DNA from 3 places in the Kitasatospora sp. NPDC127060 genome. Region 2 is predicted to be linked to each of the others. Evidence: riboswitches for the same ligand, from Rfam matches in the RefSeq annotation. Region 2 holds a riboswitch; each other region holds the start of a gene.
The links. A riboswitch is a leader RNA that binds a small molecule or an ion and turns the genes downstream of it on or off. The one in region 2 is predicted to bind cyclic di-AMP.

Region 1: it holds a riboswitch for cyclic di-AMP, as region 2 does, so the genes downstream of both, ACFWIS_RS24595 (NlpC/P60 family protein) here and ACFWIS_RS17735 (family 16 glycosylhydrolase) in region 2, are expected to answer to the same signal.
Region 3: it holds a riboswitch for cyclic di-AMP, as region 2 does, so the genes downstream of both, ACFWIS_RS04020 (transglycosylase family protein) here and ACFWIS_RS17735 (family 16 glycosylhydrolase) in region 2, are expected to answer to the same signal.

The regions. Positions count from the first base shown of each region.
Region 1 is NZ_JBHXEG010000048.1:23,679-33,299, reverse strand. Features, by position in the region: gene ACFWIS_RS24610 (glycosyltransferase 87 family protein) at 1-841, shown strand, start outside; gene ACFWIS_RS24605 (hypothetical protein) at 900-2,054, opposite strand; gene ACFWIS_RS24600 (NlpC/P60 family protein) at 2,108-3,154, opposite strand; gene ACFWIS_RS24595 (NlpC/P60 family protein) at 3,382-4,500, opposite strand; cyclic di-AMP (ydaO/yuaA leader) riboswitch at 4,511-4,665, opposite strand; gene ACFWIS_RS24590 (NlpC/P60 family protein) at 5,002-6,036, opposite strand; gene ACFWIS_RS24585 (NYN domain-containing protein) at 6,238-7,674, opposite strand; gene ACFWIS_RS24580 (hypothetical protein) at 7,805-8,068, opposite strand; gene ACFWIS_RS24575 (rhomboid family intramembrane serine protease) at 8,299-9,081, shown strand; gene ACFWIS_RS24570 (Lrp/AsnC ligand binding domain-containing protein) at 9,123-9,404, shown strand; gene ACFWIS_RS24565 (aminotransferase class V-fold PLP-dependent enzyme) at 9,422-9,621, opposite strand, start outside.
Region 2 is NZ_JBHXEG010000028.1:33,948-43,568, reverse strand. Features, by position in the region: gene ACFWIS_RS17755 (SDR family NAD(P)-dependent oxidoreductase) at 1-256, opposite strand, end outside; gene ACFWIS_RS17750 (TetR family transcriptional regulator) at 377-1,075, shown strand; gene ACFWIS_RS17745 (alpha/beta hydrolase) at 1,174-2,370, shown strand; gene ACFWIS_RS17740 (MoaF N-terminal domain-containing protein) at 2,483-2,812, opposite strand; cyclic di-AMP (ydaO/yuaA leader) riboswitch at 3,415-3,578, shown strand; gene ACFWIS_RS17735 (family 16 glycosylhydrolase) at 3,582-4,892, shown strand; gene ACFWIS_RS17730 (IclR family transcriptional regulator) at 5,043-5,840, opposite strand; gene aceB (malate synthase A) at 6,042-7,694, shown strand; gene ACFWIS_RS17720 (gamma-glutamylcyclotransferase) at 7,840-8,241, shown strand; gene ACFWIS_RS17715 (8-oxoguanine deaminase) at 8,571-9,621, opposite strand, start outside.
Region 3 is NZ_JBHXEG010000004.1:11,724-21,344, reverse strand. Features, by position in the region: gene ACFWIS_RS04040 (sugar ABC transporter permease) at 1-657, shown strand, start outside; gene ACFWIS_RS04035 (glycoside hydrolase family 13 protein) at 747-2,444, shown strand; gene ACFWIS_RS04030 (LacI family DNA-binding transcriptional regulator) at 2,470-3,489, shown strand; gene ACFWIS_RS04025 (hypothetical protein) at 3,577-3,777, opposite strand; gene ACFWIS_RS04020 (transglycosylase family protein) at 4,015-5,334, opposite strand; cyclic di-AMP (ydaO/yuaA leader) riboswitch at 5,342-5,504, opposite strand; gene ACFWIS_RS04015 (hypothetical protein) at 6,003-6,953, opposite strand; gene ACFWIS_RS04010 (DUF397 domain-containing protein) at 7,508-7,771, shown strand; partial or broken gene ACFWIS_RS04005 (ATP-binding protein) at 8,113-8,586, opposite strand; gene ACFWIS_RS04000 (helix-turn-helix domain-containing protein) at 9,005-9,621, shown strand, end outside.

The sequences.
Region 1 (9,621 bases), on a different contig from region 2:
GGGCGGCATCGTCAAGGTCTGGCCGCTGCTCGGCCTGATCGGCACCCCGTCCGGCCGCCGCACCCGCCGCTCCTGGACGCTGGCCGCCGCCACCGCCGTCTCGGTGGGCTTCCTGCTCGCGGCCGGGATGAACGGCGCCTTCGGCTTCCTGGCCTTCCAGGGGGCCCGCGGCATCGAGGTCGAGTCGGTCGGCGCGCTGCCGTTGCACCTGGCCCGGCTGGCCGGCGGCTGGGACGGCAAGGTCACCATGAACTACGGCTCCCCCGAGATGCTCGGGCCGTGGGTCAGCGTGATCAGCAAGGTGATGATGGCCGGCACCGTGCTGGGCTTCCTCTGGCTGCTGCTGTGGCGCTTCACCGCCCGCCGCCGCAACGCCGCCACCATGTACGACGCGGCGCTGTGCGCGCTGCTGATCTTCGTGGTGACCAGCCGGGTGATCAGCCCCCAGTACCTGGTCTGGCTGGTCGGCGTCGCCGCGGTCTGCCTGACCGTGCGCGGCACCAGCCAGCGGCCGGTGGCCCTGCTGATCCTGCTGGCCTGCCCGCTCACCCTGCTCGAGTTCCCGACGATGTTCACCCAGGTCCTCAACAGCGAGCCGCTCGCGGTCACCGTACTGGGCCTGCGCAACCTGCTGCTGCTGACCGCCACCGTGCTCGCCTGCGTCCGGCTCTGGCGCTCCACCCGCGCCCCGGCCCCGCTGCCGCCCACCGTGGTGCTCGCCGAGCCCCCCGCCCTGCCGCCCGCCTCCGCCTACCCGGTGCGCCCGGGCATCGCGTACGAGCAGGACCTCCTGGACGGCATCGACCAGCCGGCGGGCGCGCGGCCCTCCAACGGCCGTTAGGGCGTGTCTGACGATTCCCGCCGGGCGCGCGACGTCGGAGCGCGCGCCAGGACAGCCCCTAACCCTTCAGAGCCGCCACCTCGGCCAGCCAGAGCCCGGTGAACTCGGCCAGCCCGACGCCCAGTTCGCTGCGCAGCAGCCGGTCGGTGCGGTGCTCGCGATCCTCGCCCTGGCCGTCGCCCGCGCCGACCGCCCGGTAGAAGGCGACCAGCCGCCCGGTGCCGTACCGGCGGGCGATCAGGTCGCAGGCCAGCCAGGACTGCTCGTAGGCCTGGGCGATGCCGGTGGCGCCCGCGGCGAAGTCCCCGTCGGCGGGCAACGCCGTGGGCAGCTTCCCGGCCGCGACGTCCCGGGCCAGCTCGGGGGCGATCTGCTGCGGGCGGCGGCCGGACTCCCGGTAGGCGGTCCAGTCGGCGACGCCCTCGGAGAGCCACAGCGGGGTCCAGGCCCGGGTGTCGGCCCGGGTCGCGACGTGGGTGGCCTCGTGGGTGACCACCACCTGCCGGCCGAAGTCGCTGAGCCGCCCGAACGCCTCGGGGTTGATCACCACCCGGTCCGCCGGGGTGTGCCAGGGCGCGCCGGGGGCCGCCACGGTGACCGCCGCCATGCCCGTCCAGCCGGCCGGGTCGGCCTCCAGCAGCCGGGCGAACTGCGGCTCGGTGGCGGGCAGTTCGAGCAGCAGCCGGCCGGGCCAGGCACTGCCCCAGACCGCACTGACGGCGGGCACCGCGTTGTCCCCCACCGCGACCAGACCGGCCGGGTCGGGCCCACCGGCCAGGCCGAGCACCAGGCAGTGGGCGCCGGGGGCGGTACGGACGGGGCCGAGGTCCCACAGCGCCGGGGGCCCGCCGGTGCCCTCCTCCCGCTCGACCCGCCAGCCGCCCCGGTCCCGGACCAGCTCGATCCGGCGCGGGTACACCACGGGGTACTCGTCGTAGCCGGTGATCCGCACAGCCAGTTCGACGGAGACGGTCAGCCTCGGCCGGTCCGGCCCGTCGGCCGGCGACAGCACCAGGTCGCGGTACGCCGCTTCGGCCCCGGTCAGCCCCGACCAGACGGGCAGCGAGCTCGCCCGCGCCGCCAGCAGCCCGGCGACCTCGGCCCGCAGGTCGGCGTCCCGCCCGTCGGGCACCGTCGCCGGGACGGCCGGCGGCAGCGACAGCTGGGCCAGCCCGCCGGCCGCCAGCAGCAGCGCACCGCGCCGGGACACCACGCAGCGCGCCGGGTCTATCGGGTGGGGGCCGTCCGGCCCGCCGGGCGTCGCGCTCAGAGCCGGACCACTCCCGAGACCGGCATCGCGTTGACGCTCTCGTACCGGACCTTGGCCCCCGGGTACGGCGCGTGCACCATCACCCCGCCGCCGGCGTACATCCCGACGTGGTGCATGTCCCGGTAGAAGATCACCAGGTCTCCCGGCCGTGCTTCGGAGAGGCTGATCCGCTGCCCGGCGTACGCCTGGGCCTGCGAGGTCCGCGGCAGGGTCACTCCGGCCTGCCGCCAGCTGTAGTACATCAGACCGGAGCAGTCGAAGGCACGGGGCCCGGTGGACCCGTAGACGTAGGGCGAGCCGACCATCCGCACCGCGGCGGCCAGCGCGGCGGCCCCGCGCTCGGAGGCGGCCGGGGCGCTGCCGAGGTCCAGCCGGTCGGTGCCGCGGGTGGCGCGCGACTCGGCGTCCCGGGCGTCCTGGGCGATCATCCGGGTCCGCTCGGCGGCGCCCAGGCTGTTGAGCAGCTTCTGGGCCTTGGCCAGCCGCTGCTGGATCTGCTGCTTGTTCTCGGCCAGCGAGCGGCGGGCCTGGTCCAGCTCGGCGAGCTTGGCCGCGGTCTCGGTGCGACGCTGGTCGAGCCGGCGCTGACGGGTGACCAGCTCGTGCAGGGTCTCCTGCTGCCGTTCGGCGGCCTGGCCGAGGGTCCGGGCGCGGGCCAGGTAGCCCTCGGGGTCGGTGGAGAGCATCAGCTGGGCGGTCTGGGCCATCCCTCCGCCGCGGTACTCGGCCCCGGCCACCGTGGCGAGGTCCCCGCGCAGCTGGTTGAGCTGGTCCTGGGCGGCGGCGACCTCGCCCTGGAGGATCGTGGTCTCGCCGAGCAGCCGCTTCTGCGCCTCCTGGGCGGCGTTGTACTTCTCCGACGCCTGCTCGGCCTCGTCGTACAGCTGCTCGACCTGAGCCTTGACGTCCTTGCGGTCGGGCGCGTCCGGCGCGCCGGGGGTGGCCTGGGCGCTGCCGGCGGTCGCCACGCCCAGGGCCGTGGTGGCGGCCGCGGTCAGTACCAGCGCACGGGCGAGCAGTTGGGAACGACGGTGCACGGGCATGGCGGCAGCGGCTCCATTCCTGCGGCGCGGCCCCGCGGCCGCGCCCTGCTGGGCGGCCGTCGAGCGGGAGTCCGGTGGCAGACGTTAGCGAGTCCGGGCAAGTGAGTCCAAACCCCTACCGACCCGAATATTTGACCCCTATTCGGACACCAGGCCGAGCAGCCGGAAAAGCCGCAGGCCCGGCCCTCCGTGACGGAGGACCGGGCCCGTGAACCTTCGAGCGGGGATCAGACCCGGACGATGGAGGTCAGCGGCATGTTGGAGACGGCCTCGTAGCGGACCGACGCACCCGGCTTGGGCGCGTGCAGCACCTGGCCGTTGCCCGCGTAGATGCCGACGTGGTGGGCGTCGCCGTAGAAGATCAGCATGTCACCGGGCTGGGCCTGGGAGATGTCCGAGCCGATCCGGGTGCCGGCGCCGGCCTGCTCCTGAGAGGTGCGCGGCAGCGACACACCGGCCTGGTTGAACGCCCAGACCATCAGGCCGGAGCAGTCGAAGGAGCCGGGGCCGGTGGCGCCCCAGACGTACGGGCTGCCGACCTTGGTGGCGGCGGCGGCCAGCGCGGCCGCGCCGTGCGAGCTGCCCGGGGCGACCTTGACCGGCGCGGCCGCGGCGCCCGAGCCGAGGTCGCTGCGGCTGCTGTCGCGCGAGGCGCGGTCGGCCGGCTGGGCGGCCTTCGCGGCGGCGTCCGCCTTGGCCTTGGCGTCGGCGGCGGCCTTGTCCTCGGCCGCCTTGAGCGCCTGGCGCTCCTGCTCGGTCAGCGTGTTGAGCAGGTCCTGGGCGGCCTTCAGCTTGTTCTGGACCTCGTCCTTGGAGGCCTTCAGCTGCGTGGTGGTGGCTTCCAGCTCGCCGAGCTTGCCCTGGGCCTCGGTGCGGTCCTGGTCCAGCTTGCGCTGCTGGTCCTGGAGCTGCTTCAGCTGGTTCTTCTGGGTGCTGCCGGCCTGGTTGAGCGCACCGGCCTGGTTCAGGAAGTTGTCCGGGCTGGAGGAGAGCATCAGCTGGACGGTCGGGGATATCCCACCGTTGCGGTACTGCTCGCCCGCGATCTCGGCGAGGCCGCCCTGCAGATCGGTCACCTGAGCCTGCTGCCGGGCCACCTGGTCCTGCATGCCGGAGACCTGCTTCTCCAGCTCCTGCTGCTTCTCCTGGGCGGCGTTGTACTTCTCGGTCGCCTGCTCGGCCTGCTCGTTGAGCTGGTCGACCTGCTCCTTGACCTGGTCCTTGGTCGGCTGCGGGTCGGCGTGCGCGCCGGTCTGCGCGGAGAGCGCGACGGCGGCGGCGGCGAAACCGGTCAGGATCGAGACACGAGCGCGACTGGCGGGCTTGGGACGACGATGGGACGCCACGAAGGCGGACTCCTTCTTCCTACATCCGCCTACCGGGTGAGCTGACGGGTTCGGGCCGGAAGCATGCCCTACGGCGCCTCACCGGCCTCACCTGCGGCCGACCTGGCGCCGATTCACCCCGGAGGAACGTGGTTCCCCGGCTCCGCTCCGCAGCGCCCCCGACTACTGGGCTCCCCTGTCGGGCAGTCGCTTCGACCTGCCCCGCTGTTTCGCGAACTCGACGGTAACCACCGCCGCCACCCAGGCTGGGTGATCGACAGTGCGGTGGTTCGAGGCACGACCCTAGTAACTGAACCGTGATCCGTTCAAATCCTTGTCAGAAAAAAGACGGAAGATTACCCATGTTCTTTTGTGAAAATGACTGATGGTGATCGCCGCCGCACGCAAAGCTGATCACCTCTCACCGATCGGCCATGAGGCAGGCAAACCCGAAGCGCCACCCCCGTCGGGAGGTGGCGCGGATCACAGGGCCGGAGCCGACCCTTCGGGCGTGTCGGCTCGTCAGATCCGGCGGATCGTGTTGATCGACATCGCGTCGGCCTTCATCACCTTCACCACGTCACCGGTGTGCGGCGCGTGGACCACCATGCCGTTGCCGATGTACATCGCGACGTGGTGCATGTCGCCGCCGTAGATCACCAGGTCCCCGGGCTGGGCGGTGGCCAGCGTCACGGCCGTCCCGATGTGGCCCTGCTCCTGCGAGGTGCGCGGCAGCGAGACGCCGGCCTGGCCGTACGCCCAGACCATCAGACCCGAGCAGTCGAAGGTGCTCGGCCCGGTGGCGCCCCACACGTACGGCGAACCCTGCTTGCTCATCGCCTTGGCGACGGCAACGGCCGCATAGCCGCTGGCCGGCGGAAGGCTGCTGAGGTCGACCCGGTCGGCGCCGCGCGAGGCGCGGTCGTCCTGCTGCTGCTGGGCCTTCAGCGCGGCGCGGTCGGCGGCGCTGAGCGAGTTCAGCAGGTCCTGGGCGGTCTTCAGCTTGGTGTTGACGTCCGTCTTGGCCTGGTTCAGGTCCTTGGTGGTGGAGTCCAGCGAGGCCAGCACGGCGGCCGCCTCGCTCTTCTCCTGGTCCAGCCGGCGCTGCTGGTCGAGCAGGCCCTTGAGCGCCTCGGTCTGGGTGGTGCTGGCCTGCTGGACGCTCGACGCCTTCTCCAGATAGCCCGACGGGTCGGAGGAGAGCATCAGCTGGACGGACGGGTCGATGCCGCCGGTGCGGTACTGCTCGCCGGCGACCTGGGCCAGGCCGGTCTGCAGCTGGCTCATCTGGTCCTGGCTGCGGGCCACCTGGTCCTGCAGCTGGTCGGCCTGCTTGCGGAGCTGGTCCGCGCGCTCCTTGGCGCCGTTGTACTTCTCCGCCGCCTGCTCCTGCTCCTGCTGGAGCTGGTCGATCTGCGCCTTGACGTCGCTGGTGTTCGGCTGCGGCGCGGCGTGTGCGGCCACCTGGGCGGAGAGGGCGACCGCGGTCGCAGCGGCCGCGGTGAGCACGGAGACCCGCGCGCGGCTCGGCTGCTTGGGACGGCGGTGGGAGGCCAAGAGACCCGCTCCTTCTTCCAACGGACTCACCTGTTCGGGTGAGATACCGGAAAATAGGTTTGACGCCAGACCCTAGTGAAGATCTACCCGTTTTGCCACTCCCCCGAAGGCGTGAACTCCGGTTCTCCCAGTGACTTCACCGGATCCGCACACTCACCCGACGACGGCGCTGACCTGCCGTCACGCCGCCCGGGCCGCAGGTCAGGGCCGGGCCAGCCGGTTCAGCAGCAGCACCGAGGCCACCGGGCGCGCGCCCGCCTTCCGCACGCCGTCCGCGACCTCCCGGTCGGTGGAGACCACCACCACCGGACGGCCCTGCGGCTCGGCCCGGACCAGACGGCGGATCAACTCGTCCGCGGTCTCGCCGGTCCGACTGAACCGTACCCGCACCCCGCGCGGTGGCGCCATGATGACCGGGACGTCCAGGTCCTGCCCGTCGAACACACAGGTGACCTCCGCCTGGGTGCGCTGGGCCAGCATCGCCAGCCCGCCCAGCAGCCGGATCCGCTGCTGCTCCAGCGGCAGCGTCGGGTACCCGGTCTTGGTCACGTTGTAGCCGTCCACCACCAGGTGCACCTGGGGGATCGCCAGCAGCTGGTCCAGCAGCGCCGGGTCGTCGTCGGCCAGGCCGCGCCGGGCCACGTCGTGCGGCGAGGCCGCCCCCGGCACCACCGCCTCCACCAGGTCCGCAGGGCGGATCTGGGAGACCGGCAGCGCCAGCTCGCGCTGCAGCCCCTGCGCCGACTGCAGCACGGTGTCCAGCAGCAGCCGCAGCCGCATGTCCTCGACGCTGCGCCCCTCCCGGGCCGAGCGGCGGCCCTGCTCGGCCGCGTTCTCCAGCTCGGACACCCGGTGCCGCAGCCGCCGCGCCTCGCTCTCGGCCGCACTGCGCTCGCCCGCGGCCTGCGCCCTGGCGGCCTCCAGCTCGCCGGCCACCCGCCGGGTCTCGGCCTGCGCCCGGCGGGTGTCGCTCTCCAGCGACCGCACCTTCTTGCGCAGCGACTCGGCCTCCCGCCGGACGCCCTCGAACTCCGCGCGCTGGCGGTCCAGGTCCGCCCGGGCGGCGGCCCGCACCTCGGCCAGCTCGGCCTGCAGCTTCTCCACCAGCCGGGAGGCCTCCGCCACCGCGTCCTCGGCGCCGGCCCGCTCGGCCTCCTCGCCGACCTCGGCGACCAGCCGGCTCCAGCCCGCCGACCGCACCAGGTAGGCGGCTGCCGCGACGTCCATCGGATCGGCGGCGCCGGGGACGGTGCCCGACTCCAGCGCCTTCACCAGGTCCGGCTGGCCCAGCCGCAGCCGCTCCGCTATCCGCACCCGGAAGGCCGGCTCGGACTCCAGCGCCGCCGCCAGCGCGGTGGCCGCGTACTTCGCCCGCCGCGCGGGGGTGAACTTGGCGTACTGACGCAGGCTCTGCGGCAGTTCCCCGGGCGGCAGCCCGCCCAGCGCGTCCGAGGCCAGCCCGACCACCCGTCGGCGCACGCCCTCGGGCAGCGGCCGGTCCAGCTTCTCGGCCGGGTGCTCCGCCGCGGCACCCGGGGCAGGGGGCTCGGACGGGACCGTCCCGGCGGCCGGCTGCGGTGCCTGCGCAGCGGGCTGAAGCCCCTGCGGTTCGCCGGGCTCCCTCGCTGCGTCCACCACGTCCTCGGCTCCGATCCTGATCCAGCGGGTGCGGCCGCGGCCGCCCCTGTCGTCACGCTCCGTGCGTCTTGTCTGTATTGTCCCGTGCGGTGGACGGCCGCGTCGCGCACCGCCCGCCGCACCGGAGGGGTCAGCCCTGCGCGGCGGGGGCCTCCGCGCCCTCGGCGCCCGGGCGGGCCACCAGCTCGACCTGGTCCACCGCGTTGCACCAGCGGCAGCGCACCGACTCGATCGTCTCGCTGTGCACCTCGGTCTCCTCGACCTCGGACTCGCCGGCCAGGTCGAAGTGCAGGAACTCGGTCACCCGCGCGGTACGGGTCACGTCGAAGCGGGTGAGGTTGCCGCACAGCGTGCAGCGCCAGCGCGTCTCGGCGGTCAGGGCGGGGACGGTCATCGGGGATCCTCTCGGCTGGTTCCCTGGGTGGGCTAGGCGCTCCCCCCGGAGCCCCGGCGTCGGCGGCGGGAGGCGGGATTGCCCGGCCCAAGCCTATTGCCTGGGGCAACCATCAGGACCACCGGTCAGCCGAGATGACCGGAGCCCGTTCCGGCCCACCGGACGGACCGGTAGTCCACCTGCCGTAAACCGCCGTGTCACCTGCCGCGCCCGGAGGGATGCTTGGCCGCATGGCGCTCGCGACCCCCGGCCACACCGACGCCCGGGACGGCCGCCCGGCGGTGGCCGCCCCGGCGGTCACCTACGCCCTGATCGCGGTCAACACCCTGGTCTTCCTGCTCGGCCCGGCGGCCGGCGTCAACCCGCTGTACGGCACCGGCCAGGCCCGGATCTGCGCCGAGCAGCGCTACGAGCAGCGCTGGGGAGCCGTCCCCGCCGAACTGCTGACCGGCCACCCGCTCACCGCCGAGCAGCTGGCCGAGGCCCCCGACCCGGTCCCCGGCTGCCCCGCCGCCCCCACCCCGGGCAAGCACCCCGCCGTGTCCGCCCTCACCGGCCTCTTCCTGCACGCCGGCTGGCTGCACCTGCTGGGCAACCTGCTCTTCCTCCACGTCTTCGGCCCCACCGTCGAACGCCGGGTCGGCCGGGCCAGGTACCTCCTCTTCTACCTTGCCGCCGGCAGCCTGGCCTCGTACGGCTTCGCGCTCGCCGAGGCCCGCTCGCCGGACTCCACCCGGGTCCTGATCGGCGCCTCGGGCGCGATCGCCGCCGCCCTCGGCGCCTACCTGCGCTTCCACCCGCGGGCCCGGGTGACCACCCTGGTCCCGCTGCTCCTCTTCCTCCCGCTGCGCTTCCCGGCCTGGCTGGTGCTCGGCCTGTGGTTCGCCCTGCAGTGGTGGTCGGTGCACTCGGCCGGGCCCGGGGTGGCCTACCTGGTGCACGTGATCGGCTTCTCGGCCGGCTTCCTGTACGCCTGCACCGTGGTCGGACACCCCCCGAGACGGCCCGGCTGAGGCCCGATACGCTGGCCGCACCCCATGAAGGAGCCCGCACAGTGATCACTGCCATCGTCCTGATCAAGACCAGTGTCGACCGCATCCCGGAGATCGCCGAGGCCATCGCCGCGATCGAGGGGGTCAGCGAGGTGTACTCGGTGACCGGTGGCTACGACCTGGTGGCAATGGTCCGGGTGCGCCGTCACGACGACCTGGCCGAGGTCATCCCGGGCCGGCTCAACAAGGTCCCGGGCGTGGCCCACACCGAGACCCAGATCGCCTTCCGCACCTACTCCCAGCACGACCTGGAAGCGGCCTTCGCCCTCGGCCTGGACGAGTAGCGGTCCGCCCGCACCCCTCAGCCCTCGCGTCGGGTGTCGGCGACGCAACGGCCGCCCTCGTTGCGGTAGTTCCACGCCGCGCCGTCGGTGACCAGCTCGCGGACGGCGGTCAGGAAGCGCTCCACGTGCTCGTCCGGCGTGCCCGCCCCGAAGCTCACCCGGATCGCGTTCAGGCTGCGCTCGCCCGGCAGCGAGGGCTCGGGCGCCCCGCACTCGG
Region 2 (9,621 bases):
GGCCGCCCAGGCCCGCGATCGCCTCGGCCATGCCCGCGACCACGGCGGATTCGTCCGAGATGTCCAGGACCCGGATCGTCAGGCGGTCGGCGGTGCCGTCCGCGGTCGCGCGGTCCAGGGTCTTCTTCAGGCCGTCCTCGTTGACGTCGACGGCGACGACCCTCCCGCCCTCGGCGAGGAGCCGGTGCACGGTCGCCTGGCCGATGCCAGAGCCGCCGCCGGTGATCAGGACGTTCCGTCCGCTGAAGCGCTCCATGGTGGTACTCCCTTCGTTCGTGGTCTCTCGACCTCAAGCGGCACGGTACGCCGTGATGGCACATCGTGCCAACAAGGCTCGACGTGTCACATCGGCGCGACGCGTCATGACGGTCCCGGGATGCGTACGCTGACCCTTGTGACCGGACGCCCGACCCTGACCCAGCGCCGCCGTGACGCCACCCGGCTGGAGATCGCCCGCACCGCCGCCGCGCTCTTCGCCGAGCAGGGCGCGGAGGCGACCACCGCCGAGGAGGTCGCCGATGCCGCGGGCATCTCGCTGCGCACCTTCTACCGCTACTTCTCCGTCAAGGAGGACGCCGTCGCCCCGCTGCTGGCGGCCGGTGGGCAGCGCTGGGTCGACCTGCTGGCCGAGAGCCCGGCGGACCTCCCGCTGCGCGAGGCGCTGGAGCGCTCGGCGGTGGAGTCGCTGACCCCGGCCGACGACGCGGCCGTCGAGGCGATGCACTGGACCCGCAGCCTGCTGCGCGACCCCCGACTGGACGGCACCTGGCAGCGGGTCCACGCGGGCTCCGAGGAGCGGCTGCGGTCCGTGCTGGCCGAGCGCAGCCCGGTCGGCGCCGACCCGCTGGAGATCCGGCTGGCCGCCGCCGCGGCCACGGCGGCGATCCGGGTGGCCCTGGAGCAGTGGGCCGCCTCCGACGCGGCGGTGACCGGTCCGGGCTCCCCGCAGGACCTCGGCGCCCGCTGCATGCGTGAGCTCACGGCGGGGCTGGGGCTCTGGGCGCGACCGGCCGGGGCGTGGCCCCACGCCCGCAGCCGTACAGCCGCCGATCAGCTTCCTCCCAGCTCCCGCTAGGGTTGGACGTCGCGCCCCGGTGGGGGAACCGGGGTGAACTCCTCGGATGTCCCTGAGCGGAGGGGGCGTGGAGTTCGAGGCGTGGGAGCAACTGAAACATGGGTCTGACGAGCCACAAGGTGCTGGCGCTGACCGTGCTGATCGCGGTCGTGATGATGGTCGGCACGGTCTGGCTGTGGCCCAGACTCGCCAGGAAGAGCTGGCAGGCAGTGCTCGGCCGGATCGGCACGCTGCTCGCCACCCAGCTCACGGTGCTCGCCGCGCTCGGCCTGGTGGCGAACAACTACTTCGCGTTCTACAGCAGTTGGGACGATCTGCTGGGCACCGGCAGCACCGGCCCGGTGGTCATACACAACAAGGCGGACGCCTCCGGCCGCCTGCTGGTGGAGACCATAGGCCGGGCCTCGGTCAAGGGCGGCGGCGCGATGGGGCGTGAGCCGGGCCACTCCGGCGAGATCCGCAAGGTCCGGATCGACGGCAGGGTGAGCCGGCTGTCGACCGAGGGGTACGTCTACCTGCCGCCGCAGTACTTCCAGCCCGAGTACGCGCAGAGGCAGTTCCCGGCCGTGATCGTCAGCACCGGGTTCCCAGGAATCGCCGAGAACCTGATCACCCGCTTCAACTACCCGGGTGCCGCGCTCAAGCTGCTGCAGGAGGGTCGGATGCAGCCGACCGTCATGGTGATGTTGCAGCCCTCGCCCGCCCTGCCGCAGGACACCGAGTGCGAGGACATCCCCGGCGGCGCCCAGTCCGACACCTACTTCACCAAGGACGTCACCTCGGCGATCCAGGCCAGCTACCGGGTCTCGTCCGACCCGCACGCCTGGGCCTTCATGGGCAACTCGACGGGCGGCTACTGCGCCGTCAAGATGGCCATGCGCCACCCGGACGTCTTTCCGACCGCCGTCGCCCTCTCCGGCTACTACGACGCCGCCGACGACCCGACCACCGGCGACCTCTTCGGCGGCAGCAAGCAGCGCCGCGACGAGGCCAACCTGATGTGGCGGCTGAAGCACCTGCCGCAGCCCGACATCTCGGTGCTGCTGGCCGGTACCAAGAAGGGCGACGGCAACTACAAGCCGGACACCGAGGCGTTCATCGACGCGGTGCACAGCCCGATGAAGGTCTCGTACAGCATGCTCGAGAACGGCGGCCACAACTTCGAGACCTGGAGCGCCCTGCTGCCGTCCTCACTGGAGTGGCTGTCCCGGCACCTCAAGGTGCCGGGCGAGCCGAACGCCTCGGGCCAGCCGAACCAGCCGAACCAGCCGGGCCAGGCGAGCCAGGCCACGTGACGTCACCGCTGCCCGAGGCCGTCTGAAGCCGTTCGACGCCGTCCGGAGAGAACGCGCCGAACCCCCGGAGCCGAGGCCCCGGGGGTTCGTGCGTGCTACGGCGCGGCGCCGGTCAGGCCACCCGCTCCAGCGTCCCGGTGTGCAGCTGGCCGACCCGGCCGCCCTCGCCCTCGAAGGTCCAGAAGGCCCGTACGGTCAGCGCGTTGAGGTCCATCACATGGCTGACGGTGATCCCGCTCTGCTCCGTCCAGCTGATGAAGTAGATCTCCGGCGCGACCTCGGCGACGTGCAGCCGCACGTCCTCCCACTGGCCGGCCGACTCGCCAAGGCCCTCCCAGCGCAGCCGAGTGCCGTCGGCCGAGTAGCTGTTGCGGAAGGCCGCGCCGTTGTCGGCCCGGAAGACGTAGGTACGGCCGGCGAAGGCGGGCAGGGGCGCGGTCATGGTGGGGCGGGACCTCTTCTCGGGAGTGCGGGACGGACCGTGTGGTCTGGGCTCGGTGCACTTGTGCACCGCGGAAAACGCCAGGGTTCCAATTTATCCGATCGGTCGGACTCGGGCGGCCCCGCGCCACGGCGGGGTCCGCCACCACCCCGGTTCGCTGATCGCGCCGCTCCGGCGGGCCGGGATCCCCGCCTCGGTGCCGACCTACCTGCCGGCGGGCGGGGTCGGCGGACATCCCGGGCGTGCTGGACGAGGACCGCGGGCCCAGCGACGGCATCGTGTTCACCGCGAGCGCGTCGGACACCGACGGCACCGCGAGGTCGGCGGCACCCGGCTGCTCGCCGGGCTGAACCACCTGGAGTCGGCCTGGTCGCCGGGCGCCGAGGGCCAGGTGGCCGACTGGCCCGGCTGATCGCCAGGCCACGGTCCCGAGGTTGATCAACTCGGCCGCCACGCAGCGTCGTTGATCGACACCACTGTGAGCTGTGCGACAACCGGCCCGATCAGGTTGTCCGTTCACGGACGGCCTGCCTAGCCTGCAACCGTCGTCCGCTGTCGCGGACCCCGCCGCCGGGACGCCGAGTCCTGTCCACCCGCCGGCCGGCACTCGAGCACCACAGCGGACGGGAGCGGGGGAACCAAGGTCAGCGCCCGGTCCGTACGCATCAGCGTGCGGACCGTGGCTAGGGGTGAAGCCGCTCCACAGGCGGCCGGGCAACTGCAGCCCGAATCCGACAGCTCACCTCGCAGGCGTCGCAGAGGACCCCCCATGCACCAGCCTGCCGGGCGCCGTCGCGCCCCCCGCCACGCCCGTAAGACCCACCGCGGCCGCAACGCCGCCCTCGCCGCCACCGGGGCGCTCGCGATCAGCGGTGCCGGCCTGTTCGGGCTGCCGTCCGTCGCCGGCGCCCAGGCCGCCACCGCCCCGACCGTCACCCAGGACCGGCTGGCTCCGGCCACCATGGTCGCCGGCCGGGCCGCCACCGCCTCGCTGGGCCTGCACTCCTCGTCCTGCTTCACCGCCAAGACGGTCGGCGTCGGCGTCCGCGACGCGCGCGGCACCAACCTGGACTTCCCGGGGAACGCGACCAACGTGCAGATATGCCCGACCGGGCTCAACTTCACCAGCGGTGCGCGCACCCTGCCGGCCGGGACGTACACCCAGTTCGGCTTCTGGCAGGACTTCGGCGGCGGCTGGCACAACCTGCCCTCGCAGCAGCTGGTGGTCGCGGCCACCGGTACGTCCACGCCGACCCCGTCCCCGACGGCGACGCCCACCGCGGCACCCACCACGACGCCGACCCCGTCCCCGACGGCGACGCCCACCGCGGCACCCACCACGACGCCGACCGCCACGGCCACCCCGACGACGCCCGCGCCGTCCTCTCCGGTCGCCGGCAAGTCGCTGACCTGGTCCGACGAGTTCAACAGCCCGATCGACTGGGGTCAGCGCTGGGTCGGCGACAAGAGCACCTCGTACAAGTACGGGAACCACAACCCGGACGACAACAAGCTCGACTGGCTGAACAAGAACAACGTCACCGTCGCGAACGGCGTCGCCACCTTCACCGCCACCCCGGGCGGGCCCACCCTGGAGAACGGCCAGCAGTCCTGGAACACCGGCTTCCTGACCACCGAGGGCTCCACCGAGGGCTTCCAGGTCAAGACCGGCGACTACGCCGAGGCCCGGGTCAAGATGCCCTCGGGCACCGGCGCCTGGCCCGCCCTGTGGACCTGGAAGAACGGCAACGGGGAGATCGACTCCTTCGAGTACCACCCGGACAACCCGAACCTGCTGGAGCTGACCAACCACATCAACCCGAGCAACCCCGAGTACTACACCGACGCCAAGGCCGTCGCCAAGGACCAGTGGGTCACCATCGGCACCTACTACGGCGCCAACTCGGTGGACTGGTACGTCAACGGCGTCAAGGTGTACTCGGACAACAAGGGCGTGGGCGCCAACTTCTCGGCGTACCTGATCCTCAACCTCTCGGTGTGTGCCGGGAAGTACCACCCCGCGCCGCAGGGGACCACCCCGCTCACCTTCGCGGCCGACTACGTGCGCGTCTACCGCTGACCGTAGCCGCCGGGCCCGCGTAGCCCCCAGGACCAGCCGCTCTCATGGGCCGGCAGCCGTTTCGACCACCGTGCGGTCGAAACGGCTGCCGGTTCTTGCGTTCAGGTCCCCGTGCTCAATCCCCTGCGTGCCAGGTGAGTTGACGATGCGTCAGGGTGCCAGGACCTGCCCGAGCCGGGTCGCGATCTGCTGCATCACCGGCACCAGCGAGGATGCCCCCGTCTGCTCCTCCAGCGCCCGGATCCGGGCCTCCGGGCCGGACACCGAGAGCGCGGTGGGCGTCGGCGCGCCCGGCACCGCGAGGGCGATGCAGCGGACGCCGATCTCCTGCTCCTGGTCGTCCACCACGTACCCGCGCTCGCGCGCCTCGGCGAGCTGGTCCATCAGCTCCTGCGGGTCGGTGAGGGTGTACTCGGTGTGCGCGGGCAGCGGGTTGGGGCCCAGGACCGCGCGCGCCTCGTCCTCCGGGAGCTGGGCGAGCAGGGCCTTGCCGACACCGGTGCAGTGCGGCTGCACCCGCCGTCCGACCTCGGTGAACATCCGCATCGAGCGCCGCGACTGCACCTGTCCGACGTACACCACCTCGCCGCCCTCCAGCACCGCCAGGTTGGCGGTCTCGCCGGTGGCCTCCATCAGCTCGGCCAGGTACGGGCGGGCCCAGCTGCCGAGCAGTCGACCGGCCGTCTCGCCGAGCCGGATCAGCCGGGGGCCGAGGGTGTAGCGGCGCGCGGTGTCCTGGCGGACATAGCCCTGCTGCACGAGGGTACGGACCAGTCGGTGGATGGTCGGCATCGGGAGGCCGGAGCTGGTGGAGAGTTCGCTGAGGGTGGCCACGCCACCCGAGTCGGCCAGCGCCTCCAGGAGTTGGAAGGCGCGCTCGACGGACTGCACGCCGCCGCTCGCGCGGTCGGCGCCTGTCGTCGATGCTGTGTCGGGGGTCGCAACCACCGGCGTTCCCTTCGCTGTCGGGGAGGAGTAGAGTCCCGGCGACCTCTTCAACAAACCGTTGAAATTCTGTATCGCGGAAACTAGTCTCCACCTTACAGAATCGAATTCGCCGACAGGCGGGTAACGATCGAGGAAGTTCCCGAGGAGGCTCCCACCGGAGCTCCCTTCGCCAGGCTCAACCGTCTTAGGAGTGTCCTGCTCATGGCTGCAGATCAGGGGCCCGTCGGCGCCTCCCCCGCCGCTCCGGTCGTCACTGTCGCCGGTCCGCGCGTCCACCGGGCCGAGGAGGTGCTCACCCCGGAGGCGGTCGCCTTCGTCGTGGGCCTCCATCGCGCCTTCGAGGGTCGCCGACAGGAACTGCTGGCCAGGCGGAAGAGTCGACGCGCCGAGATCGCCCGCACCGGCACACTGGACTTCCTCCCCGAGACCGCCGACGTCCGGGCCGGCGACTGGAAGGTCGCCGAGGCGCCGCGCGCGCTCCAGGACCGCCGGGTCGAGATCACCGGCCCCACCGACCGCAAGATGGTCATCAACGCCCTCAACTCCGGGGCGAAGATCTGGCTCGCCGACTTCGAGGACGCCACCTCCCCGACCTGGGAGAACGTGGTCAGCGGCCAGGTCAACCTGATCGACGCCCTCGAGGGCCGGATCGACTTCACCAGCACGGCCGGCAAGGCCTACACCCTCAAGCCCGCCGCCGAACTCGCCACCGTCGTGGTCCGCCCGCGCGGCTGGCACCTGGACGAGAACCACCTGCTGGTCGACGGCGTCCCGGTGGCCGGAGCGTTCGTCGACTTCGGCCTGTACTTCTTCCACAACGCCGCCCGGCTGCTCGCCAAGGGCGCCGAGGACCCCAACTCCGGCCCCTACTTCTACCTGCCGAAGACCGAGAGCCACCTCGAGGCCCGGCTCTGGAACGACGTGTTCACCCACGCCCAGGCCGAGCTGGGCATCCCGCACGGCACCGTCCGGGCCACCGTGCTGATCGAGACCATCACCGCGGCCTTCGAGATGGACGAGATCCTCTACGAGCTGCGCGACCACGCGGCCGGCCTCAACGCCGGGCGCTGGGACTACCTGTTCTCGATCGTGAAGAACTTCCGCGACGCGGGCGAGCACTACATCCTGCCGGACCGCAACAGCGTCACCATGGCCTCGCCGTTCATGGCCGCCTACACCCGCCTGCTGGTGCGCACCTGCCACCGGCGCGGCGCCCACGCGATCGGCGGCATGGCGGCCTTCATCCCCAGCCGCCGGGACCCCGAGGTCAACGCCGCCGCGCTGGAGAAGGTCAAGGCGGACAAGGACCGCGAGGCCGGCAACGGCTTCGACGGCTCGTGGGTCGCCCACCCGGACCTCGTCCCGGTCGCCCGGGCCTCCTTCGACGCGGTGCTCGGCGAGCGGCCGAACCAGAAGGACAACCCCGGCCCGACCGAGCCGGTCACCGCCGCCGACCTGCTCGACATCGCCGGGGCCGGCGGCACCTGCACCCGCGCGGGGCTGCACAACGCCGTCCAGGTCGGCGTCCGCTACATCGAGGCGTGGCTGCGCGGGATCGGTGCGGTCGGCATCTTCAACATGATGGAGGACGCCGCCACCGCCGAGATCTCGCGCTCGCAGATCTGGCAGTGGATCCACAACGGGGTCGTGCTGTCCGACACCGGCGAGAAGGCCACCGCCGAGCTGGTGCGCACCCTGGTCGCCACCGAACTGGCCGAGCTCCGCTCCGAGTTCGGCGACCAGGCCTACCAGGCCGGCCGCTGGCGCGAGGCCGCCCAGCTCTTCGAACAGGTCGCCCTGGCCGAGGAGTTCGCGGACTTCCTGACCCTCCCCGCGCTGCCCCTGCTGGGCTGAGCACCAATCTATCCGCCGACGCCACCGCTGCCGCCTGCCGGGCTGTAGCAGTCCCGCCGCCCAATGCTCCGTTCCGTACGGCGACGAATCCACCTGTCCTCTCGTCGCCGTACGGAACGGTCTTTTCTTTCCGAGGAGTTCACTGATGGCACGCATCTTCTTCAACGGCCAGGCGATGGTCGGCGGACCGTTCCACGAGAATGTCGCCGACGCCCTGATCGGTCCGGCCCGCACCGCGCCCGGCTACCGCTTCTTCTCCATCGACCACAGCGGCGGGACGGACGTCTGCCCGGGGCTGCTGCCCGCCCCGGAGGTCGACAGCGCGATCGAGGGCGAGCTGTACGAGATCAGCCTGGAGCGCCTGCGGGACGTCATCCTGCCCGGCGAGCCCAGGGAGCTGGAGCTCGGCGTGATCGAATTGGAGGACGGCTCGGCGTGCTTCTCGATGCTGCTGGCCCGCGGCGAGGTCGAGCGCGGCGTGCACCGGGAGATCACCCACCACGGTGGCTGGCGCGCCTACTTGGGGACGCTGGGGCGTACGGCCTGAGGCACGTGGCCTGAGGGGAACGGCCAACAGCGAACAGGGAACAACAAACAGCGAACAGATAACGGATGACAACTTTCGTCATCTGTTATCTGTTCGCTGTCGTCTGTCCGCTCTTCCTTCCCCTTCCCCGTCCCCGTCCCCGTCTCCGTCTCCCGCCCCGTCCCGTCCCCGCCTCCCCGCCCCGCCCTCCGCGCGCGCCGCGGCCCCGAACCCTCGCCGTGGGTTCGGGGCCGCGAGTCCGTACACCCTGGCGGGCGTACGGAGTCCGGGTCGCGCACCGTCCCTGGGCGCGCTCCCGGAGCTCCTTGGTGTTGTCGGGCGGAGGACCGTCAAACCGGCCGGGAGGCCAGCTCCTTGGCGGCGCGGGCGCAGGCGCGCGCGATCCGGTCCTCGTTGACGGTGGTCAGCTCGCCCTTCTCGACCACGGCGTTGCCGTTGACGAACAGCGTCGCCAGCGGCGGCAGCGCGCCGAAGGTGAGGGCCGCGACCGGGTCGGCGATCGAGGAGTGCATGACTCCGTCGATCTTCCACAGCGCCAGGTCGGCCAACTTGCCGACCTCGATCGAGCCGATCTCGTTCTGCCGCCCGAGCACCCGGGCGCCGCCCATGGTGCCCAGCCGCAGTGCCTGGCGCCCGGTCAGCGCGGTCGGGTAGCCGTGCAGGCGGTTGATCAGCAGCGCGTTGCGCAGCTCGGTGCCCAGCTCGCCGGACTCGTTGGAGGCGGTGCCGTCGACGCCGAGCCCGACCGGTACGCCGGCCTTGAGCATGTCCGGGACCCGGGCGATGCCGGCGGCCAGCCGGGCGTTGGAGGACGGGCAGTGCGCCACGCCGGTGCCGGTCTCGGCGAACTTGGCGATGTCGGAGTCGTTCATGTGGACGCAGTGCGCCATCCAGACGTCCTCGCCGAGCCAGCCGACCGACTCGAAGTAGTCCGTCGGCCCCATGCCGAACAGCTCCTTGCAGAACTGCTCCTCCTCGGCCGTCTCGGAGCCGTGGGTGTGCAGCCGGACGCCCTTGCGGCGGGCGAGTTCGGCGGACTGGCGGAGCAGGTCGGTGGAGACCGAGAAGGGCGAGCAGGGCGCCAGCGCGACGTGCAGCATCGAGCCGAACGAGGAGTCGTGGTAGCGGTCCACGGCGGCCTCGGAGGCGGCCAGGATGTCGTCCAGCTCCTCGACGGCGTGGTCCGGCGGCAGCCCGCCGTCCTTCTTGCTGCGGTCCATCGAGCCGCGCAGCGCGGTGAAGCGCAGGCCGAGCTCCTGGACGGCCTCGATGGAGGCGCCGAGGACGTCCCCGCCGTCCTTGGGGAAGACGTAGTGGTGGTCCGAGGCGGTGGTGCAGCCGGACTTGAGCAGGGCGGCGGCCGAGCCCTGGCTGGCGGCG
Region 3 (9,621 bases), on a different contig from region 2:
CACGTGCTGGGCGACACCGACTTCTTCACCTGGTTCGGCAACTCGCTGCTGGTCGCCGGGGTGACCACCGTGTTCGGCGTGCTGCTCGCCGCCACCGCCGGCTACGCCGTCTCCCGGATGAGGTTCCCCGGGCACCGGCCGCTGATGTGGTCGCTGCTGGTCACCCAGATGTTCCCGATCGCGGTGCTGATCGTGCCGATGTACACGATGCTCTCCGAGCTGGACCTGCTGGACAGCTACGCCGGCCTGATCCTGGTCTACTCCACCACCACCGTGCCGTACTGCGCCTGGCTGATGAAGGGCTACTTCGACACCATCCCGGTGGAGATCGACGAGGCCGGCCGGGTCGACGGGCTCAGCCCGTTCGGCACCTTCTGGCGGCTGGTGCTGCCGCTCGCCCGGCCGGGCCTGGCGGTGGCCGCGTTCTACTCCTTCCTGACCTACTGGGCCGAGGTGCCGTTCGCCTCCACGTTCATGCTCAGCTCCGACAAGTACACGCTGGCCGTCGGCCTGCAGAGCTTCGTCAGCGAGCACGACGCCCAGTGGAACCTGATGGCCGCCACCGCCGTGCTGATCGCCATCCCGTCCGCGGCCTTCTTCTACCTGGTGCAGCGCCACCTGGTCACCGGTCTGACCGCCGGTGCCTCCAAGTCCTGACGCCGCGCGCCGGCCCGGCGCTCCGCACGTCCCAGCGCTTCCCGATGACCAAGCGCTCCCGCTCCTCTAGTCCCCAAGGGATACCGTCCATGACCCAGAACCTGGCCGACACCTCCCGGCCTTCCGCCGAGACCGCTCACGAGGCGAACGCGGGCGTGTCCAGAGGCTGGTGGCGGGACGCGGTCATCTACCAGGTGTACCCGCGCAGTTTCGCCGACTCCAACGGGGACGGCATGGGCGACCTGCCCGGCATCCGCAGCCGCCTGCCGTACCTGCGGGACCTCGGCGTGGACGCCGTCTGGCTCTCCCCGTTCTACGCCTCGCCGCAGGCCGACGCCGGCTACGACGTCGCCGACTACCGCGCGGTGGACCCGATGTTCGGCACCCTGCTGGACGCCGACGCGCTGATCCGCGACGCCCACCAGCTGGGGCTGCGGATCATCGTCGACCTCGTCCCCAACCACTCCTCGGACCAGCACGAGTGGTTCCAGCGCGCCCTGCGCGAAGGGCCGGGCTCCCCGCTGCGCGAGCGCTACCACTTCCGCCCCGGCAAGGGCGAGAACGGTGAACTGCCGCCCAACGACTGGGAGTCCATCTTCGGTGGCCCGGCCTGGACCCGCACCGAGAACCCGGACGGCACCCCCGGCGACTGGTACCTGCACCTGTTCGCCCCGGAGCAGCCCGACTTCAACTGGGAGAACCCGGCCGTCGCCGACGAGTTCCGCTCGATCCTGCGCTTCTGGCTGGACATGGGCGTGGACGGCTTCCGCATCGACGTCGCCCACGGCCTGGTCAAGGCCCCCGGCCTGCCCGACCTCGGCGGCGCCGACCAGCTCAAGCTGCTCGGCAACGACGTCATGCCGTTCTTCGACCAGGACGGCGTGCACGAGATCTACCGCAGCTGGCGCAAGATCCTCGACGAGTACCCGGGGCAGCGGATCGGCGTCGCCGAGGCCTGGACCCCGACCGTCCAGCGCACCGCCAACTACGTCCGCCCGGACGAGCTGCACCAGGCCTTCAACTTCCAGTACCTGGGCACCGACTGGGACGCCGCCGCGCTGCGCGAGGTGATCGACCTCTCGCTCGACTCGATGCGTCCGGTCGACGCCCCCACCACCTGGGTGCTCTCCAACCACGACGTCACCCGGCACGCCACCCGCTTCGCCAACGAGCCCGGCCTCGGCACCCAGATCCGCACCCCCGGCGACCGTGCGCTCGGTCTGCGACGGGCCCGCGCCGCCACCCTGCTGATGCTCGCGCTGCCCGGCTCCGCCTACGTCTACCAGGGTGAGGAACTCGGCCTGCCGGACGTCACCGACCTGCCCGACGAGGTCCGCCAGGACCCGTCCTTCTTCCGCCAGGCCGGCCAGGACGGCTACCGCGACGGCTGCCGCGTCCCGATCCCGTGGTCCGGCACCGAGGCCCCCTACGGCTTCGGGCCGGTCGCGGGCGGACCGTCCTGGCTGCCGCAGCCGGCCGAGTGGGCCGAGTTGAGCGTCGAGGCGCAGACCGGCGACCCGACCTCCACCCTGGAGCTCTACCGCAGCGCGCTGGCCGTCCGACGGGCCCAGCCCGACCTCGGCGCCGGCACCGAGGTCCACTGGCTGGACGGCCCCGAGGGCACTCTCGCCTTCCGGCGCGGCTCCTTCGTCTGCACCGTGAACACCACCGGCGAACCGGTGCGCATCCCCGCACCGGGCCGGCTGCTGCTCGCCTCGACCGAACTCGTGGTGGACGGCGGAGAGACGGTGCTCGCTCCGGACGCCACCGGCTGGTGGGCGGTCTGACGTGGTTGCAATAGGCTCTGGGACCGTGACTACGGCGCGACTCTCAGACATCGCGGCGCAGGCGGGGGTCAGCGAAGCCACCGTCTCCCGCGTACTCAACGGCAAGGCGAACGTCTCCGCCGCCACCAGGCAGACCGTCCTGGCGGCGCTCGACGTGCTCGGCTACGAGCGGCCGACCCGGCTGCGCCAGCGCAGCGCCGGGCTGATCGGGCTGATCACACCGGAGTTGAGCAACCCGATCTTCCCCGCGCTGGCGCAGGTGATCGAGCAGGTGCTCAGCCGGCACGGGTACACGCCGGTGCTGTGCACCCAGACCCCCGGCGGCTCCACCGAGGACGAACTGGTCGACATGCTGGTGGACCGGGGCGTAGCGGGCATCGTGTTCGTCTCCGGACTGCACGCCGACTCCACGGCCGACCACGACCGCTACGCCCGGCTGTCCGGGCGCGGGGTGCCGTTCGTGCTGATCAACGGCTACAGCGAGAAGATCGACGCGCCGTTCATCTCGCCGGACGACCGCTCGGCGATGTGGATGGCCGTCCAGCACCTGGCCGAACTCGGGCACGAGCGGATCGGCCTGGCGGTCGGGCAGCGGCGGTACGTGCCGGTGCTGCGCAAGATCGAGGGCTTCACGGCGGCGATGCGCGAGGTGCTCGGGCACAGCGAGGAGCAGGCCGAGGGCCTCGTCCACCACACGCTGTTCAGTGTGGAGGGCGGGCACGCGGCGGCCGGCGCGCTGCTGGACAAGGGCTGCACGGCGATCGTCTGCGGAAGCGACATGATGGCGCTCGGGGCGATCCGGGCGGTGCGGCAGCGGGGGCTGTCGGTGCCGCAGGACGTGTCGGTGGTCGGCTTCGACGACTCGCCGCTGATCGCCTTCACCGAACCGCCGTTGACGACGATCCGGCAGCCGGTCGAGGCGATGGCGACGGCCGCGGTGGACGCCCTGCTGGAGGAGGTGGGCGGGAACGCCGCCCAGCGTGGGGAGTTCATGTTCCAGCCGGAGCTGGTGATGCGGGGTTCCACGGGAGCCTGTGCGCGCTGAGGCCGGCGGGTGCCGTCCAACTGACGGGCCCCGGAGGGCGGTTGCTCTCCGGGGCCCGTCGGCGTGCGCGCGGGGTGGGCCGGCTGCTCAGCCCTCCTGGGCGGCCGGGCGGTCGGTGCTGACCCGGTGGCCGTCGGTCGCGTCGCCGGTCCGGGTCTCGGTGCGGCGGCCGCGGGCCAGGTAGTCGCGCAGGACCAGTTCGACGGCGTCCTGGGGGTTCTTGGTGCCGGAGAGCAGCATCGCGTCGATCGCGAGGTTCGCGTCGAGCGTGACGGTGACCTGGGCCATGGTGACTCCTCCTCGGGTGCGGAGCAGCAGCATGCCCCGCGGGCCGGGGTTTGACCATGCGGAGGCCGGCACGTGGGTACGCCGAAGCCCCGGGGGGAGCGACCAGACTCTCCCCGGGGCTGTCGGGTGACGGCGGCTGACAGCTGACAGATGATGAAATCTGTTATCCGTCAGCTGTCATTCGTCAGCCGTGCGGTGCGCGTGGTGCGCATCGTGTGCGTGGTGTGCGCGGTGTCCTCAGACCCGGCCGGCGAAGTCCGGGGCCCAGTTGGCGATGGTCTGGAGGCGGACGCCCGAGCTCGGGTTGGCGGCCTCGACGTACTGGCCGTTGCCGATGTAGATGGCGACGTGGTAGACGCCGGAGTCCTGGCCGTTGTTCGACCAGAACAGCAGGTCGCCCGGCTGCAGGCTGTCCAGCGAGACGTGGGTGCTGGCGGCGGCCTGGTCGGCGGCGACGCGCGGGATGTTGATGCCCGCGGCGCGCAGCGCGGCCTGGGTCAGGCCGGAGCAGTCCCAGCCGCCGTTGCCGGTGCCGCCGTAGACGTACGCCTGACCGATCTTCGACTGGGCGAAGGAGACGGCCGCGGCCATGCTGCCGGTGGCGGCCTGGGCCGGGGCCGGGGTCTGCGCCTGGGCGGTCGGCTTCGAGGCGGGCTTGGAAGCCGGCTTCGAGGCGGTGGACGTGCCCTGGTCGATCGGCTTGGCGTTCACGGCACCGCCGTTCGAGGCCTGGCCGGACTTCTTCGAGCGGTCGAACCAGGCGAAGTCCGAGCCGGACTTGGTGGCGGTGGAGGACTGGTCGGCCTGGGCCGAGCCGCCGTCACCGAAGGTCAGCTGCTGGCCCGGGTAGATGGTGTCCGGGCCGTCGGTCAGGGTGCCGCGGTTGAGGTCGTACAGCCGCTGCCAGCCGCCCTGGACGTTGTGCTTGGTGGCGATCGAGGACAGCCAGTCGCCGTCGACGACGGTGTAGCTGCCGCCCTGGGCCTGCGTCTGACGCTTCTGCGCCCAGCTGCTGTTGGCGGAGGAGTCGGCGGACGAGGCGGAGTCACCCGAGGTCTGCGCCTGGTCCTGGGCGGGCGCGGCCTTCGGGGTGGCGGTCTTCGGCGCGGGGGTCTTCGGCGCGGGGGTCTGCGCCGGCTTGGCGGCGGTGGAGCCGGCCGAGGTGTCGACCGCGGCGGCGGCGCCGCCCTTGGTCAGCCCGGCCTGCACCGAGCAGACCGGCCAGGCGCCGGGGCCCTGCGAGGCGAGGACCTTCTCGGCGACGGCGATCTGCTGGTCCTTGGTGGCCTGGTTGGCCTGCGGGGCGTACGCGGTACCGCCGAAGGCGGCCCAGGTGCTGGAGGTGAACTGCAGGCCGCCGAAGAAGCCGTTGCCGGTGTTGATGCTCCAGTTGCCGCTGCTCTCGCACTGGGCGACCTTGTCCCAGGTGGCGACGGAGGCGGCGTTGGCGGTGCCGGTGGTCAGGCAGGGGACGGTGAGGCCGACGCCGGCGACGCCGAGGGCGGCGATCACGCGACGGGTGCGGCTGGACAGGCGGTTGCCGTTGGAAGGCAGCATGAAGACGCGGTCCTCTCCCACGCCTGCGAGGTGAGCTGTCGGATTCGGGCTGGAGTTGCCCGGCCGCGCTGTGGGCGCGGCTTCACCCCTAGCCCTGGACCGTTCCGGAAAACGGCCTAGGGCGACTTACCTGTGGTTCCCCCGCTCCTGCCGTGATGCGTTTTCGCGCTGCCAGGACATCCGACGGCAGGACTCGGCGTCGCGGATGAACTGGGTCCGTGTGGTCACGAACGGGGAGCACGTTATGCAGACGTAAGTTAAAACTGCAAATACCTGTGACGCGCATCACGGTTTAGTGGGAAACGCCAAAAGGCTCGAAATTCATGATCGCAAATGATCGTTTTCTTTCAAATTGGTGGTGGATTGCGATAACTGGCTTCGCCTCAGGAGCGAAGTGACGGAGCGTTGGAGCGCAACGAGGGCGCTCCCCCGTGCCGGGGGAGCGGCAGCGAATCGAGCGCTGGACAACGCGCCGACAATTCATCGACAAATGGCACCAGAACGGACATTGCGTCGCATTGCCCGCTTAACTCTCCTGTGGGGCGATCCGAACACGTCGAAAGGGCCCGGAACGCGGTCGTTCCGGGCCCTTCGGTGGTGCGAGTGCCGCGACGGGCGGTCGCGGGCTCTGCGGCGGGCGTTCCGCCGGGTCGTACGGGAGGTGTCCGTCAGCCTTCAAGGGGCCCGTCGGCGGCCGCGTGGGCGCGGCGGGAGCCCTCACCGGCCCCGGTGGTGGCGGCGGCCTCCGCCTCGGCCTCGGCCAGCTCCTCCGCCGTCGGCGTGGGCAGCGCGGCCAGGTAGGTGGAGGCGATCAGCTGGCCGACCGTCGGGTACGCGCCCAACGGCGCCGCCGACGGGCAGCCGGTCTCCTCGGCGGCCGTGGCGAGCAGCTCGGAGTCCGCCTCCGGGCCGATCACGAGCGGGGCCAGCGCGGGGCGCTGGGAGCCGGTCTCCTTGAGGTGGTTGACGGCGGCGGCGACCGAGCCGGGCACGTCGAGCGCCGCGGGGACGACCGGGACGGCCAGTCGGGCGGCCAGCAGCACGCCGGTGATCCCGGCCGCGGCGGCCGCTTCCTCACCGCCGACGGTGGTCAGGACCACGCCGTCCGCGGCGGTCGCGATGGCGAACAGCCGGGCCCGGTCGGCCCGGGCCAGCCCGGCCTCGGACAGTCGCACGTGGACGGCCTCGGCCAGCAGCGGGTGCGGGCCCAGGGCGTCGGTGACGGTCGCGCCGTACTCGGCCGCGAGAGCCTGAAGCCCGGTCAGGAAGCCGTGCGGGCCGGGCACCAGCGGCACCACGACGGGCGTCGGCAGTCCGGCCTCGGCGGCCGCCGCCAGCAGCTCCGCGACGGTGCGCTCCTCGGCGCCCCCGGTGGTGGCGCCGTCGGTCGGGAGGTAGCCGACCGCGGCCTGGACGCCGGTGTGCTCACTGCGGACGATCGAGAGCAGTTCCTCGACGACCGAGCGGGACTCGGGCCCCGGGGTCGCGGGTACGGCGAGCACCAGGGCCGGCGAGCCGGTGCGGATCTCGGGGCGCTCGGGGCGGCGGTGGCGCCCCCGCGCACGGGAGCCTGGAGTGCGGACGGGCAGTGGCGCGCCCGGGATGGCTGCGGTGCTCATGCCGGAGATCGTAGGACATCTGCCCGTCAGGCCTGCAGTCGGCTGCCGTACGGGTTTCGGGTGGTCGTGGTGCGGAGGCCGTGTCCCTGCCGCGCCGGTCCGGGCCGTTTGCCTACAATCCGGACATTCCTCACCCAGCCCCCGTTCGGACTCGCACGGTTGCCCGGACGTGCGTCACGGGGTGTCGCGTTGCACGAGGGGGGCGTGAGATGTCTCACAGCCGGAGGATGGACTGACGGAGGGTCACGGAAGTGCGACTCCCGGCATTCGAAGATCAACATTCAGCGGGGGGCCGCTCACGGCCGGTTATGGACAACCCGTCGATTCCATCGGCTATGTCCGTTTACGTACCGTCAGGAGAAGGGCCCGTGAAGAGTTCGCGGCGACCGGTAAAAGGCCTCGTGCACCTGCAATGTCCCGTGCTGATGCACGTGCACTGCAGCTATCATCGCGTCAAGTGAGGCGTTGTGCCGGACCGGTACGGGGCCGGTCCGTTCGGCGGGTGCCGGGGCGCCGCGCTGGACGACAACTCCGGAGCTCTTCGGGAGACTTCTATGCACGACTCGCAGGTAACGCACGGCTCGAACCACACCTACAACGGGATGGCCGCCGCAGACCTCAAGGGGGTGGTCTGGCAGAAGAGCCTGCACAGCAACTCCCAGGGCAACTGCGTCGAGTTCGCGGCCCTGCCGGGCGGCGACGTGGCGATGCGCAACTCGCGCTTCCCGGACGGTCCGGCGCTCATCTACACCCGGGCCGAGATCGCGGCGCTGCTACTGGGCGCCAAAGACGGGGAGTTCGACCACCTGGCGGTCTGACCGGCCGCCGGGCCACCATCGGGGGGCCGTCGTGGGTGCTGACACCACGACGGCCTTTGTCTTTGCCCGGCGGCCCTGCCCGCGTCCGGGCGGTCCCGTGGCGGGATGCGCCGGCCGTACGGGATGCGCCGGCCGTACGGGACCGGGGCCTGGCTGAAGGGCCCGGGGTGTGGTCCTCCCGGGGCGCCCCTCGGTCGGCCGTGCGCCGTGCGGCGCTAGGCCGAGCGCCGGTGCCGTCCACCGACGTCGACTCGTCCGTCGAGCGCGTGACCGTCGAATCCGGTGCCGTCGAGCCGACTGCCGCCCAGGCCGCCGCAGTCGAGTCCGCTGCCGTCGGCCGGCCCCGCCTCGAACATGGCCCAGACCACCTTGCCGCTGCCCAGCGGGTGCCAGCCCCAGGAGTGGCTGAACGACTCCACCAGGTGCAGCCCGCGCCCGGATTCGGCGACGAAGTCCGCCTCCCGCGCCACCGGGCCGGTGTTGCTCGGATCGCTCACCGCGCAGACCACCTGGGGTGCGCGGTGCACCAGGCTTATTCGGATCGGCAGTCGCCCCTCCGGGGTCGGCCGTGTGGGAGAGTCGTACTCGCCCAGGGCGCCGCCCGACGGGTCGGGCCGTGCGCCGATCGCATGCCGGAGCGCGTTGGTGACGAGTTCCGAGGCCACCAGTGCGACGTCGTCGAACAGCTCCATCAGGCCCCAGCGCTGGAGAGCGGTCCGGGCGAAGTCGCGAGCGGATCTCACGGCTTCGAAGCGAGGAGCGAGCGTACAGGTGACCACGTGTGGGTCAACTGCCAAAGCCGTACCGGTGCTCATGAAGAGCTCCTCCCATAAGGGGGCGGACACGGCTGGACCCGCCGGGGTCATGCCGGTCACCTCCGACTCGCTCGGCCGCTCGGCCGCCCCTTCGACCAGGCGCGCGCGCACTCGAACGCCCGATGGCGCGGGGGGCGCCGCCGGGTCGGTGCACGGAGTCGCGCGTGGGGTCGACGCGGAGCCCGCGGGATTGCCAGGGATGTGCAGGTGCACGTGCACCATGGTGGTGTGCGCTCACTGCAGATGCAAGAGTCGATTCACGTGCAGTCGCACTATTGGCATATGCAAGCGCCGGATGCACGTGCATCCTGGTGTGCGGAGTGCGGAACTGATAGGAACATCCGTCAGTATCGGCACCGTGAGCGCTCAACTGATGGCAGACTGTGCGCTGTTTGCCCTAGGTGGAGGTTTCGACCGCATGACCACAGTTCAGCCGGGCGGCGGCTCGATGGTCCGCCGGATCCTCCTCGGCTCGCAGCTGCGTCGCCTGCGTGAGGCGCGCGGCATCACCCGTGAGGACGCGGGCTACGCGATCCGCGCGTCCGAGTCCAAGATCAGTCGTATGGAGCTCGGCCGGGTCAGCTTCAAGGAGCGCGACGTCGCCGACCTGCTCAGTCTCTACGGCGTCGACGACGGCCTGGAGCGGGAGGCCCTGCTCGGGCTGGTCCGCGAGGCCAACAAGTCCGGCTGGTGGCACAGCTTCAACGACGTGCTGCCGGGGTGGTTCCAGACCTACGTCGGACTGGAGGAGGCCGCCCAGCTGATCCGCACCTACGAGGTGCAGTTCATCCCCGGGCTGCTGCAGTCCGAGGAGTACGCACGGGCGGTTTTCGGCCAGAGTCGGCCGGTCATCAGCGAGGAGGAGGTCGAGCGGCGGGTCAGCCTCCGCCTGCGCCGCCAGAAGCTGCTGACCGAGGGGGCCAGCCCGCGCCTGTGGGCGGTCATCGACGAGGCGGCGCTGCGCCGGCCGGTCGGCGGGCCCAAGGTGATGCGCGGTCAGGTGCAGTACCTGATCGACGTCGCCGAACAGGCCAA